Regions from separate parts of the Dactylosporangium sp. NPDC048998 genome, predicted to be linked through region 1. Evidence: riboswitches for the same ligand, from Rfam matches in the RefSeq annotation. Region 1 holds a riboswitch; the other holds the start of a gene.
The links. A riboswitch is a leader RNA that binds a small molecule or an ion and turns the genes downstream of it on or off. The one in region 1 is predicted to bind cobalamin.
Positions count from the first base shown of each region.

Region 1 (5,447 bases):
CGCACCAGCGCCGCGTCGGAGGCGACGGCGGCGAGCTCCGAGAGCACCCGGTGCTCCTCGTACGACTCGACGTACAGGACCGGGAACCTGGCTTTCAACAGCTGCGCCAGGTCGTGGCGGAAACCGGTCACTGCGTTGTCCTCTCCTTACCGGCGGCGGGCCCTGCGAAGACCCTAACGGCGGCACCGAGATCAGGTGAGTCCGCTGCTTGCCGCCAGCAGTGTCGGAAACGCGCCACCGGCCGCGCGGCCAGCCCGCCCTGCGAGTACAGCCCCTTACGCTTGCCTGTGGCCTCCACGCCGCAACCATCGGCCACCCGTTTCGCAACCTGACGAAAACCGCCGCCGCGCGGGGTGCCTGGTCAGGCGAGGCGGGCGGAGCCGAGCAGGCTGCCGTCGTGGTCGGAGACCGTGATCGAGTCGACGTTGGACAGCTGGATCGAGCTCGCCCCGGTGACCCGGGCCTGGGCGGTCGTCGTGCGGCCCCAGCACGCCGCCTGCTCGGCCTGGCCGCCGCGACCCAGGACGCGCATCACGTACGGGCCCTCGCCCGGCAGGCCGGCCAGCTCCAGCGACACTGACACGCCCCACTGGCGCGGGACCAGGGTCGCCCGGCCCGACAGGCCACTGCCCTCCGCGGCCACGATCTGGACCACCGTGCCCGCCGGGGCGGTCGCCGAGGGCTGGGCCTGCGGCTGCGCCTGACGGACCGGGCGCAGCGACAGGACGGCCGCGACCAGGGCCAGCACGACGCAGGCCGTAGCCAGCGCGGTCAGCGCGACGACCGGCAGGCGGCGGGGGCGGGCCCGGCGCAGGAGGGCGTCCAGGCCGGCGCGCGACGGGGGCTCGAGCGGCGCCGCCGGGCCCGGCGGCAGGCGTTGCAGCAGCTCCGGTACCGCCGCCAGCCGCCCCACCTCGGCCCGGCACTCGGCGCACGTGGACAGGTGCGCGTCGACCGTGGCCTGGTCGTCGTCGTCGATGCCGCCGAGGACGTACGCCCCGAGCAGCCGGCGAACCGCCTCGTGCCCGCCGGTCACCGTAAGACTCCCATCTCCTCGAACACCGCTCGCAGCGCTCGGACCGCGTAGTACGCGCGCGACTTGACGGTGCCCTCCGGTACCGCCAGGCGTTTGGCGGTGTCGGCGACGGTGCGGCCGTCGTAGTAGACGGACCTGATCACGTCGCGGTGCTCGGCGGAGAGGCGGTCGAGCGCGGCGCGGATGAGCCAGCCCTCGACCAGCGCGTCGACGTTGTCGGGGTCGGCGACGGCGGTGAGCGCGTCGGGATCGGAGACGAGCTTCGGGCGGCGCTGGTCGGCCCGCCATGCGTTGCTGACCACGTTGCGGGCGATGGTGAGCAGGTACGCCCGGGTCGTGTCCCGCGTGACGTCGATGCGCTCGATGTGCCGCCACGCGCGCAGGAGCGTGTCCTGCACGAGGTCCTCGGCGCGGTGGCGGTCCCGTTCGTACCGCGAGACGAAGGCGAGCAACACACCGTAATGCTCGGTGTACAGCGCGGTCATGAGCTCCTCGTCGCGCGTCACGCGCAGCCCCTCTCGACGGCCTCCCCACACGGGTCTACACCACGAGGCCGTTCAAGGTTCAACCAACCGCCGGGATCCCGAGCCGGCGGATAGGGTACGGGCGTGAACCCGTACTTCGTCTGGGAGGACCCCGAGGCCGGGGCCGGCTGGCGCCCGTTCGCCGAGCTGCTCGACCCCGGCGTGGTGGCGGAGCGGGTGGCGGTGTCGCGGCAGGCGCTGGTGGCGATGTTCGGGCTCGCCGAGGACGCAGTGCCGGAGCGCGTGGTCGCGTCCGTGCTGTTCCTCGGGTACGCGTCGCGGCTCCTGTCGCCGCTGCTGGCGGAGTCGCTGGAGGGGACGATCCGCGGGGTGACGCCGGCCGACCTGTGGTGGCGGCCGGTGCCCGGCGGGCCGCTGCCGATCGCCGCGCGGGCGGTCGAGGCGCGGCCGGCCGCGGACCTGTTCGACGTGGCGGTGCTCGGCCTGGTGGCCCCGCTGCTGGAGGTGTTCCGGGCGCGGTTCCGGCTCTCGCCGCAGGTGCTGTGGGGCAACGTCGCCTCCGCGCTGGGCGGGGCGGCCGGGCAGCTGCCGAAGGGCGCGTGGCCGGCCGTGGCGGACCTGCTGGGCAGGCCGCCACTGGCCGGCATGGCGATCGTCGGGCAGGGGGCCGGCGGGCAGGGGTCGCTGCGCCGCCGCAACTGCTGCCTGTACTACCGCATCCCCGGCGGGGGCACGTGCGGCGACTGCGTGCTCAGGCCAGCGTGACCGCCGCGGGGCGCTCGGCGACCCGCGGCCGCTCCAGCAGGCGCTCGGCGAACGTACCGAAGACGAGGCCGATCGCGGCCCACATCAGCAGCTGGGCGCCGACCGCGTACAGGCGGAACTGGTAGAGCAGGTCGGCCGGGAAGCCCGGGAAGATGATCTTCCCGTCGCCGTCGAGCAGCGGCAGGGGCGTCTCGGTCGACTGGTGCAGCTCCTTGTTGGCGTCCAGGTCGCCCAGGTCCGGCAGCAGCGCGAACAGGATGCCGATCGCCACCACGTAGGCGCCGACGGCCAGCAGGGCCGCGTTCCACGTGCCGAACCTCGGGTGCAGCCGGCGGCCGAGCCAGGTCGCCAGGATCATGAGCACCACGGAGGCGCCGGTGAGGACGAGGTACAGCGAGCTGCGCAGCCCGATCGTGGCGTCGTTGCCGACCGCCGGCGGGTTCGTGGGGTACTTCAGGAACGGCACCAGGTAGACCCCGGTGAACGCCGCCGCGGCCACCAGCAGGGCGAGCGGCCGGGCCCGGACACGCCCGACCCGGCCGAGGCAGATCGCATACGCGACGGCGAACAGGGCCCCCATCGCGACGCCGAAGAGGATCAGCGCCGCGCCGATGCCGACGTTCTCCTGGATGGTGCGGCTGAACATCTCGTGCTCGTGCCCCTCGCCCAGGGCGTGCGAGCGGCCTTCCTCGTAGTCGATGGCCTGCTGGATCAGGGGCTCGGCGAGGATCCGGGCGAAGACGAACGCGAGCACGCCGCCGACTGCGCCGGCCAGCACGCCGCGCAGGATGAGTCGCTTTTCCATTGTGGGCGGGCGCCGGCTCAGTGGCAGGGGAAGCCGAGGAAGTGGCGGCCGTCGTGCACGAACTCGTGCACGTGGGCGTCGTTGCCGAAGATCGACACGGCGCCCTGGTCGATGCCGACGAAGTAGTAGACCAGCAGGGCGAGCAGCGCGGTGCCGCCGAGCCAGAACAGCGAGCGGGAGATCGGCAGGACCAGCGGAGTGGTGGTCGCCTGGGGCGTCTCGGCGCCGGAGATGGAGCTCATCGGTGGGCCTCCTTCAGGGATCGTGCGTCCCTCGTCTGGATGGGGCGTCGTGGCGGAGGAGTACCCTGACTCACCGCGAGAAGCGGCTCACAGTGGCGCGACCGTGCTGGACTTGCACCAGCTTCCCTCACACCGTCACACGTCAGACACTAAGAGCCGGGCACTCCTTACGTCAATCGGGCCGGCGCCCGTGAGCACCGGCCCGTGTCGATTCACACACGCATCACACCCGCACGCCCGGCGGGATCACCCCGAAGATGAGGGCGGTCGATCCCGACCCCTTGTGGTTGATGAAGCCGCCGCAGAGCACCGACGCGCCCGTCGCAGGGAAGTGCGCGAGCCCGGCGAGGATCTCCAGGCTGACCCGGTGCCGCTGGTACACCAGCAGCGAGGCGCGGAACTCCGGGTCGGTGCCCAGGTCGGGGCCGAACGTGTCGATCCCGGTGCCGCCGTTGTGGCCGATCCGGCCGGTGTCGATGAACCACTGCACGGTCTCCGGCGCGAAGCCGGGCTGGCGCAGCACGCCGTCGGCGTCGAGGTTGGGGAAGGCCGGGGTCCCCCACTTGTACTCCCAGCCGGTCCACATGATGATCATGGACTCGTCGGGGATGCGGCCGTGCCGGCGCTCCCACTGCTTCACGTCGTTGACGGTCAGCGCGTAGTCGGCGTTGCGCGCGCACTTGTCCCGCACGTCGATCTTCACCGCCGGCAGGAACAGGTCGTTGGGGTCGAGTTCGTCGGCGAGCGGCTCGCCGGCGTTGAAGTGGCCGGGCGCGCCCCAGTGCGTGCCGGTCGCCTCGCCCTCCCGGACGTACTGCAGGTAGTACCCCTCGTTCTCGATCGTGGCGATGGTCTCCAGCGTGAACTCGGGGTCGCCGGGGTAGATGTTCGTCTTCGCCGGGTCGTTGACGTGCGACAGGCTGATGAGGCGGGTCTTGCCGGGGCGCAGCGCGCTGCCGCCGGCGGGGGCCGCCGCGGCGGTCCCGGCGAGCCCGGCGGCGCCGGCGACGGCTCCCCCGGCCGCCGCGAGCAGGTGTCTTCTCTGCATATTTCTCGAATCGTCCCTTCGCATCCGTGCACGACGATGTTCCTGCCGACTGTAGGGCCTTCGGAGCCCCGCATCCGGGACCTTCGACCCGGTCCGGTGCGCGCCCGGTCGCCTACGATCGGTCGTCGGCGGGTGATCTTTCGCGAGATCTGGGAACCTTCGCCGCGTCGCGTGCGACTAAGTGGAATACCGACGGATCCGGAAGGTGGCCGCGTGTCCAAACGGCAACGCGACTCGCGCGAATACGCGCGCCGAATGCGCATGATCCAGGAGCGGTCGAACGCCCGGCGCGGCCGGATGCGCACGGCGTACTCCGCCATCGGCGTGGTGCTGCTGATCTTCGCCGTGATGATCGTGGTCAAGCTCGGCAGTACCGGCGGCGGCCAGGAGGCGCCGAGCGCGCTGCCCACCGGCGCCGCGGCCGCCGAGATCGTCCAGGGGGTGACGACGGTGCCGGCCGCGACGCTGGACTCCGTCGGCAAGGGCTCCGCCCAGGTGCTGCCCTCGGTGATCACCGACCAGCCCCCGCTCACCGACGGCGGCAAGCCGCTCATCCTCTACGTCGGCGCCGAGTACTGCCCGTTCTGCGCCGCGCAGCGCTGGCCGGTGGTCGTCGCGCTGTCGCGGTTCGGCACGTTCAGCAACCTCGGGCTGACCACGTCGGCGGCCGACGACGTGTTTCCGAACACGCCGACCCTGTCGTTCCACGGCGCCACCTACACCAGCCAGTACATCGCCTTCCAGGGCGTGGAGACGAGCACGAACGTGCGCAAGAACGGCACGTACGGGACGCTGGACAAGCTCACCGACGCGCAGGCGGCGGTCGTGCAGAAGTACAACGCGCCGCCGTTCGTGTCGCAGCAGTCCGCCGGCACGATCCCGTTCATGGACTTCGGCAACAAGGCGCTGCTGGGCGGCGCCACGTTCAGCCCCCAACTGCTGCAGGGGCACACGCACGCCCAGGTGGTGAGCGCGATCCAGGACCCGAACAGCCAGCTCGGCGGGGCCGTCAACGGCAACGCGAACGCCCTGACCGCCCTGATCTGCCGGATGACGGGCGACCAGC
Region 1 covers NZ_JBICTV010000022.1:100,260-105,706, reverse strand. The annotation lists gene ACGFI8_RS34540 (AAA family ATPase) at 1-131, opposite strand, end outside; gene ACGFI8_RS34535 (anti-sigma factor family protein) at 362-1,036, opposite strand; gene ACGFI8_RS34530 (sigma-70 family RNA polymerase sigma factor) at 1,033-1,542, opposite strand; gene ACGFI8_RS34525 ((2Fe-2S)-binding protein) at 1,645-2,286, shown strand; gene ACGFI8_RS34520 (CbtA family protein) at 2,273-3,091, opposite strand; gene ACGFI8_RS34515 (CbtB-domain containing protein) at 3,109-3,333, opposite strand; cobalamin riboswitch at 3,367-3,502, opposite strand; gene ACGFI8_RS34510 (cyclase family protein) at 3,557-4,381, opposite strand; gene ACGFI8_RS34505 (DUF929 family protein) at 4,595-5,447, shown strand, end outside.

Region 2 (5,447 bases), on a different contig from region 1:
GGCGTGCACGGCGTCGAGGTCGACGCTCGCGGCGATGAGCTCGGCGAGGGCGGCGACGGACGCCGCGGCCTCGGCGGAGCGCTCGACGACGGGGACGAGCCCGAGGTGCCGCGACGGCGCGGCGACGGCGTCGTGGCGGCGCAGCACGCCGAGGACGGGGGTGCCGACCTCGGCGCAGGCGTCGCGCAGGATCTGCTCGTGCCGGTCGGAGCCGACGCGGTTGAGGATGACGCCCGCGATGCGGACGCCGGGCCCGAACGACCGGAACCCGTGCACGAGCGCCGCGACGGAGCGCGCCTGCGCGGTCGCGTCGACGACGAGGACGACGGGCGCGTCGAGCAGCCGGGCCACGTGCGCGGTGGAGCCGAGCTCGCCGGCGCCGGTGCGCCCGTCGTACAGGCCCATGACGCCCTCGATGACGGCCAGGCCGGCGCCCGCGGCGCCGTGGGCGAACAGCGGGGCGATGAGCTCCTCGCCAACGAGCACCGGGTCGAGGTTGCGGCCGGGGCGGCCGGCGGCGAGGGCATGGTAGCCGGGGTCGATGTAGTCGGGGCCGACCTTGAACGGCGCGACGGCGACCCCGCGCGCGGCGAACGCGGCGAGCAGCCCGGTCGCGACGGTGGTCTTGCCGTGGCCGGAGGCGGGCGCCGCGATGACGATCCGGGCTACCACTCGATGCCCTGCTGGCCTTTTCGCCCGGCGTCCATCGGGTGTTTGACCTTCGTCATGTCGGTGACGAGGTCGGCGAGGTCGATCAGGTCGGGGTGGGCGTCGCGGCCGGTGACGACGACGTGCTGGTTGCCGGGGCGCTCGCGCAGCGTCTCGACGACGTCGGCGATGTCGACCCAGCCCCACTTGATCGGGTACGTGAACTCGTCGAGCACGTAGAACCGGTACGCCTCGGCGGCCAGGTCGCGCTTGATCTGGGCCCAGCCCTCGGCGGCCTCGGCGGCGTGGTCGCGCTCGGTGCCGGGGCGCTGGATCCACGACCAGCCCTCGCCCATCTTGTGCCACACGACGGCGCCGCCCTTGCCGGTCTCGCCGAGCGCGCGCAGCGCGGTCTCCTCGCCGACCTTCCACTTCGGACTCTTCACGAACTGGAACACGGCGATCGGCCAGCCGGCGCTCCACGCGCGCAGCGCCATGCCGAACGCGGCGGTCGACTTGCCCTTGCCCTGGCCGGTGTGCACGGCGAGCACGTGCTGGCGGCGGCGCTGGCGGGTGGTGAGCCCGTCGTCGGGTACGTTATCGACTTTTCCCTGCGGCAACTCAGGCTCCCAGGCTCGTCAGCGGAATGCAGGACGCCTCGAGCGCGGCGGCGAGGCGGCGCGCGAGGCCGAGGCGGATCGGGCCGGACTCGCAGTCGACGACGACGGCGGGGACCCCGGCCAGCAGCGGTACGACACTCAGCGGGTCGGGCCCGCTGGTCGAGCGGCCGTCGGTGACGACGACGAGCAACGGCCGGCGCCGGGCGTCGCGGCGGCGCTCGCCGTGCAGCGTGCGGGCGGCCTGACGCAGCCCGGCGGCCAGCGGCGTGCGGCCCCCGGTGCGCAGCTCGGCGAGGCGCAGCACGCCGACCTCGTGGCTGGCGGTGGGCTCCAGGACGAGCGCGGCATCGTGCCCCCGGAACGCGATCATCCCGACCTTGTCCCGCCGCTGGTAGGCGTCGCGCAGCAGCGACAGGATCGCGGTCTTCACCACGCTCATCCGCTGGCGCGCCGCCATGGAGCCCGACGCGTCGACGACGAACAGCACGAGGTTGGCCTCGCGGCCGACCTTGACCGCCTCGCGCACGTCGCGGGCCTCGGCCCGGGCGGCGCCGCGCAGCGCGGCGGCGCGCACGGTGTCGGGCACGTGGATGCTGGTGAGCTTGCCGCCGAGCGGGGCGCGGGAGCGCACGACCCGCCCGTGGCGCGAGAGCGCGGGCGATCGGCGTCCGGCGTGCGCGCCCGCCTGCCGATTGGCGCGCCCGGCGATGCTGAGGAGCCTGGGTTTGTACGGCAGGCCCGCGAACGCCAGCGCACCGGGCGCCCCGACGCCCCCCTCTTGCGACATACCCGATAAGTCGGATAAATCCGATTCGCGGGGCGAATCAGATTTATCCGAAACATCAGCATCCGGGCGATTCGTCCCAGGCGGGTCGGGCCAACGCGCGGCGTCGGTACTCGGCCGAGCGCCGGCATCGGCGCCGTCCGACCGGCCCTCGGCGCCGTCGGGAACGCCTGCCGGAGCCTCCGCGGAGTCGCCCGGCGAGCCTTCCGGGGCGCCGTCCGGGGGCCTCGGGCCGCCGTCGTCGTCAGGCGAGCCGCCGCCCGGCGGGTCATCGTCGTCGTCCGGACCGGCCTCCTGGTCCAGGACCTCCTCGAGGCGGTCACGGTCCGCGCCCGGCGGATCGAGCGGGTCCCGGCGCCGGCGGTGCGGCAGCGCCAGCCGCGCGGCGTCGCGCACGTCGTCCCTCGTCACCACGGTCCGGCCGTGCCACGCCGCCAGGGCCACCGCCGTCCGCGCGACGACGATGTCGGCGCGGAGGCCGTCCACGCGGTACGCCAGGCAGATCCGCGCGATCCGGTCCAGCTCCCGGTCGGGCAGCGCGACCGCGCCGAGGCGGGCCCGGGCTGCGGCGATGTGCTCGGCGAGCGCGGCGTCCGCCTCGACGTAGCGGGCGGCGAACGCGGCGGGGTCGGCCTCGTAGGCGAGGCGACGGCGCACCACCTCGGCGCGCGGCGCGGCCTCCTGCGGCGCGGCGACGCCGACGACGAGGCCGAACCGGTCGACCAACTGCGGGCGGGGCTCGCCCTCCTCCGGGTTCATCGTGCCGACGAGCAGGAACCGGGCGGCGTGTTTGACCGAGACCCCGTCGCGCTCCACGTGCGCACGGCCCATCGCGGCGGCGTCGAGGAGCAGGTCGACGAGGTGGTCGGGCAGGAGGTTGACCTCGTCGACGTACAGCACGCCCCGGTGCGCGGCGGCCAGCAGTCCGGGCTCGTAGGCCTTGACCCCGTCGCCGAGCGCGCGCTGCAGGTCGAGGGTGCCGACGACCCGGTCCTCGGTGGCGCCGACGGGCAGCTCGACGAGGGCGGAGCGGCGGCGCCCGAAGCCGGCGCCGGGCGTGTGCGGGCCGTCGGGACAGCCGGGGTCGGGCGCGGCAGGGTCGCAGGCGAACCGGCAGCCGGAGACGACCTCGACCTCGGGCAGCAGCGCGGCGAGGGCGCGCACGATCGTGGACTTGGCGGTGCCCTTCTCACCGCGCACGAGCACCCCGCCGATCGCCGGCGACACGGCGGTGAGCAGCAGCGCCAGGCGCAGGTCGGCCAGGCCGACGACGGCCGAGAACGGATACGGCGGCGTCACGGGCACACATCCCTTCGGCGGGTCCGCGCCCGCGAGGTGGCTGGAGCAACAGCGGCCGGAGTCTCCTGACTCCCGGATCGCCGCCGCACCTCGACCTTCCGGCCCATGATCTGGCATGGCTCGGCCGTGGCCCGTGCATTGAGGGACGACTCCCCGGTCACAGTGGCGGGACCGTCCCGGATTCGCACCGGGTTCCTCCGCATACCGCTCCCGGCCATCGTGTCCCACCGGCCCCGGGGCCGTCAACGTGAAGCGGTGTGACCCTCACGATGGGCGGCGGCCTGCCGATGGGGCGGGCATGCGGCGCTGGTTGGACTCGGCCGCCCAGGCCGCGCTGTGCGTGCTGCTCGCGACGGTCGCGACGATCGCCCTGGTCACCCAGGCTCCGCCGCGGCTGCCGCCGATGGCGCCGGAGACGTCGGCGGCGCCGCCCGGCACCCGCGCGATGTGGCTGTGGCGGCAGGACGGGCATAACCGATAAATCCGATAAGTCGCGGCACGAAGTGCCCGACTTATCGGATTTTCCGCATTTCAGCCGCGAACAGGCACCCTACGGCGCTTCTTCTTCGGCGCCGCCACCGGAGAGCGACGGGCCGCGGCCACGATCATGAAGGCGACGCCCACGATGATCGCGCCCGGGATCAGCCAGTCGGTGAGCACGAACGGGGTCCGCGGAGCCGCGCGTGGCGCCGGGGGCGGCGCCGTGCCGACGTCCGAGAGCAGGCCGGGCGTCGAGGAGGGCGTCGCGGTCGCGCCGGACTGCGCGCGGGCCAACTCCTCCGACGGGCCCGAGGTCGGGGCGGTCCAGCCGGGCGGGGGCTGCGTGACCTGGCCCGAGTACGTGAACTTCAGCGTGCCCTTGACCGGCTCGCCGTCCGAGGCCACGGACTGGTACGCCACCGTGTACCCGCCCTGCTCCGGCCAGTGCGAGACGTCGATGACCGCCGGGTAGCCGGTGTTGAACACGCGCGGCTCGAACTTGCCGTCGACCAGGAAGTACTCCGTGACCGGCTTGTCGAGGCGCTTCGGCTGGCCCGTGCGCCACGCGCCCTCGACGCGCCGGCCGGACGGGGTGGTGACCGTGAACCAGGCGTACGAGGCGGGCATCTCCGTGAAGTACAGCGTCAGATCGGCCCTGGGCTGGCCGACCGTGCTGTCGGCGACCGGGTCGGACATGGCGAGCTGGCCGTGCGCCGCGGCCGGGGACGCCGGCAGCAGCAGGGCGGCGACGACCGCCAGGACGGCCAATCCGCGCACCGGCAAACGCATCGACACATGATGGCGGGTTCCGCAGCGCGCGACAAGCCGCTAAATTCACAGCCCTGACAAACCCGCCGCCGACGGGAGACCGACCGTTGCCGAACGCCCGACCGACCGCCCGCGCCGGCCTCGCGCTCGCCGCGCTGCTCGCGTTCGCCGCCGCCTGCGGCGACGACCCCTCCCCCGCCGCCGCCCCGACCACCGCGGCCCCGGCGGCGCAGACGTCCACCACCGCCGCGGGCCCGGGATCCGACGCGCCGTCGCCACCGGCCGCCACCGGCTCGCCGGTGCCGCCGCCGCAGGCCGTGAACAAGGACCTCGTGTACACCATCGCCAAGCGCCGGGCCAACCCGCCGGCCGGGCGCGTCGAGGTCGCCCGGGGCGACGTCGTGCGCATCACGGTGACCAGCGACGAGGCCGACCAGCTGCACGTCCACGGCTACGACGTCGAGATCGCCCTCCCCGCCGGGCAGCCTGGCACGATCACGCTCACCGCCGACCGCACCGGCCTGTTCGAGATCGAGACGCACAAGTCGCACCTGGTGCTGTTCCAGCTCGTGGTGCGCTGAGTGGGCCCGGCGGACGTGCTCGCCCACGGCGTGGGCGGGCGGCAGGACCTGCCGCTGACCGTGGCTCAGCTGGCGATCGGCGCCGCGCTCGCGCTCGTGGTGTCGTTCGTGGTGCTGGGCGTCGCCTGGCGGGAGCCGCGCCTCGACCCCGGCGCGGGCCGCCCCGTGCCCGCCTGGCTGTCGAGGGCGGCCGGGGCCCTCGCCTGGCCCCTGCGCATCGCGGGCGTTCTCCTCGCCGCGGTACTGCTGGTGCAGTTCACGAAGCCC
Region 2 covers NZ_JBICTV010000005.1:514,785-520,231, reverse strand. The annotation lists gene ACGFI8_RS16200 (cobyrinate a,c-diamide synthase) at 1-672, opposite strand, end outside; gene cobO (cob(I)yrinic acid a,c-diamide adenosyltransferase) at 666-1,268, opposite strand; gene ACGFI8_RS16190 (VWA domain-containing protein) at 1,270-3,351, opposite strand; cobalamin riboswitch at 3,410-3,549, opposite strand; gene ACGFI8_RS16185 (hypothetical protein) at 3,650-3,832, shown strand; gene ACGFI8_RS16180 (copper resistance protein CopC) at 3,883-4,620, opposite strand; gene ACGFI8_RS16175 (hypothetical protein) at 4,707-5,180, shown strand; gene ACGFI8_RS16170 (hypothetical protein) at 5,181-5,447, shown strand, end outside.
Region 2: linked by a shared signal. The riboswitch ahead of ACGFI8_RS16190 (VWA domain-containing protein) and the one ahead of ACGFI8_RS34515 (CbtB-domain containing protein) in region 1 are both predicted to bind cobalamin.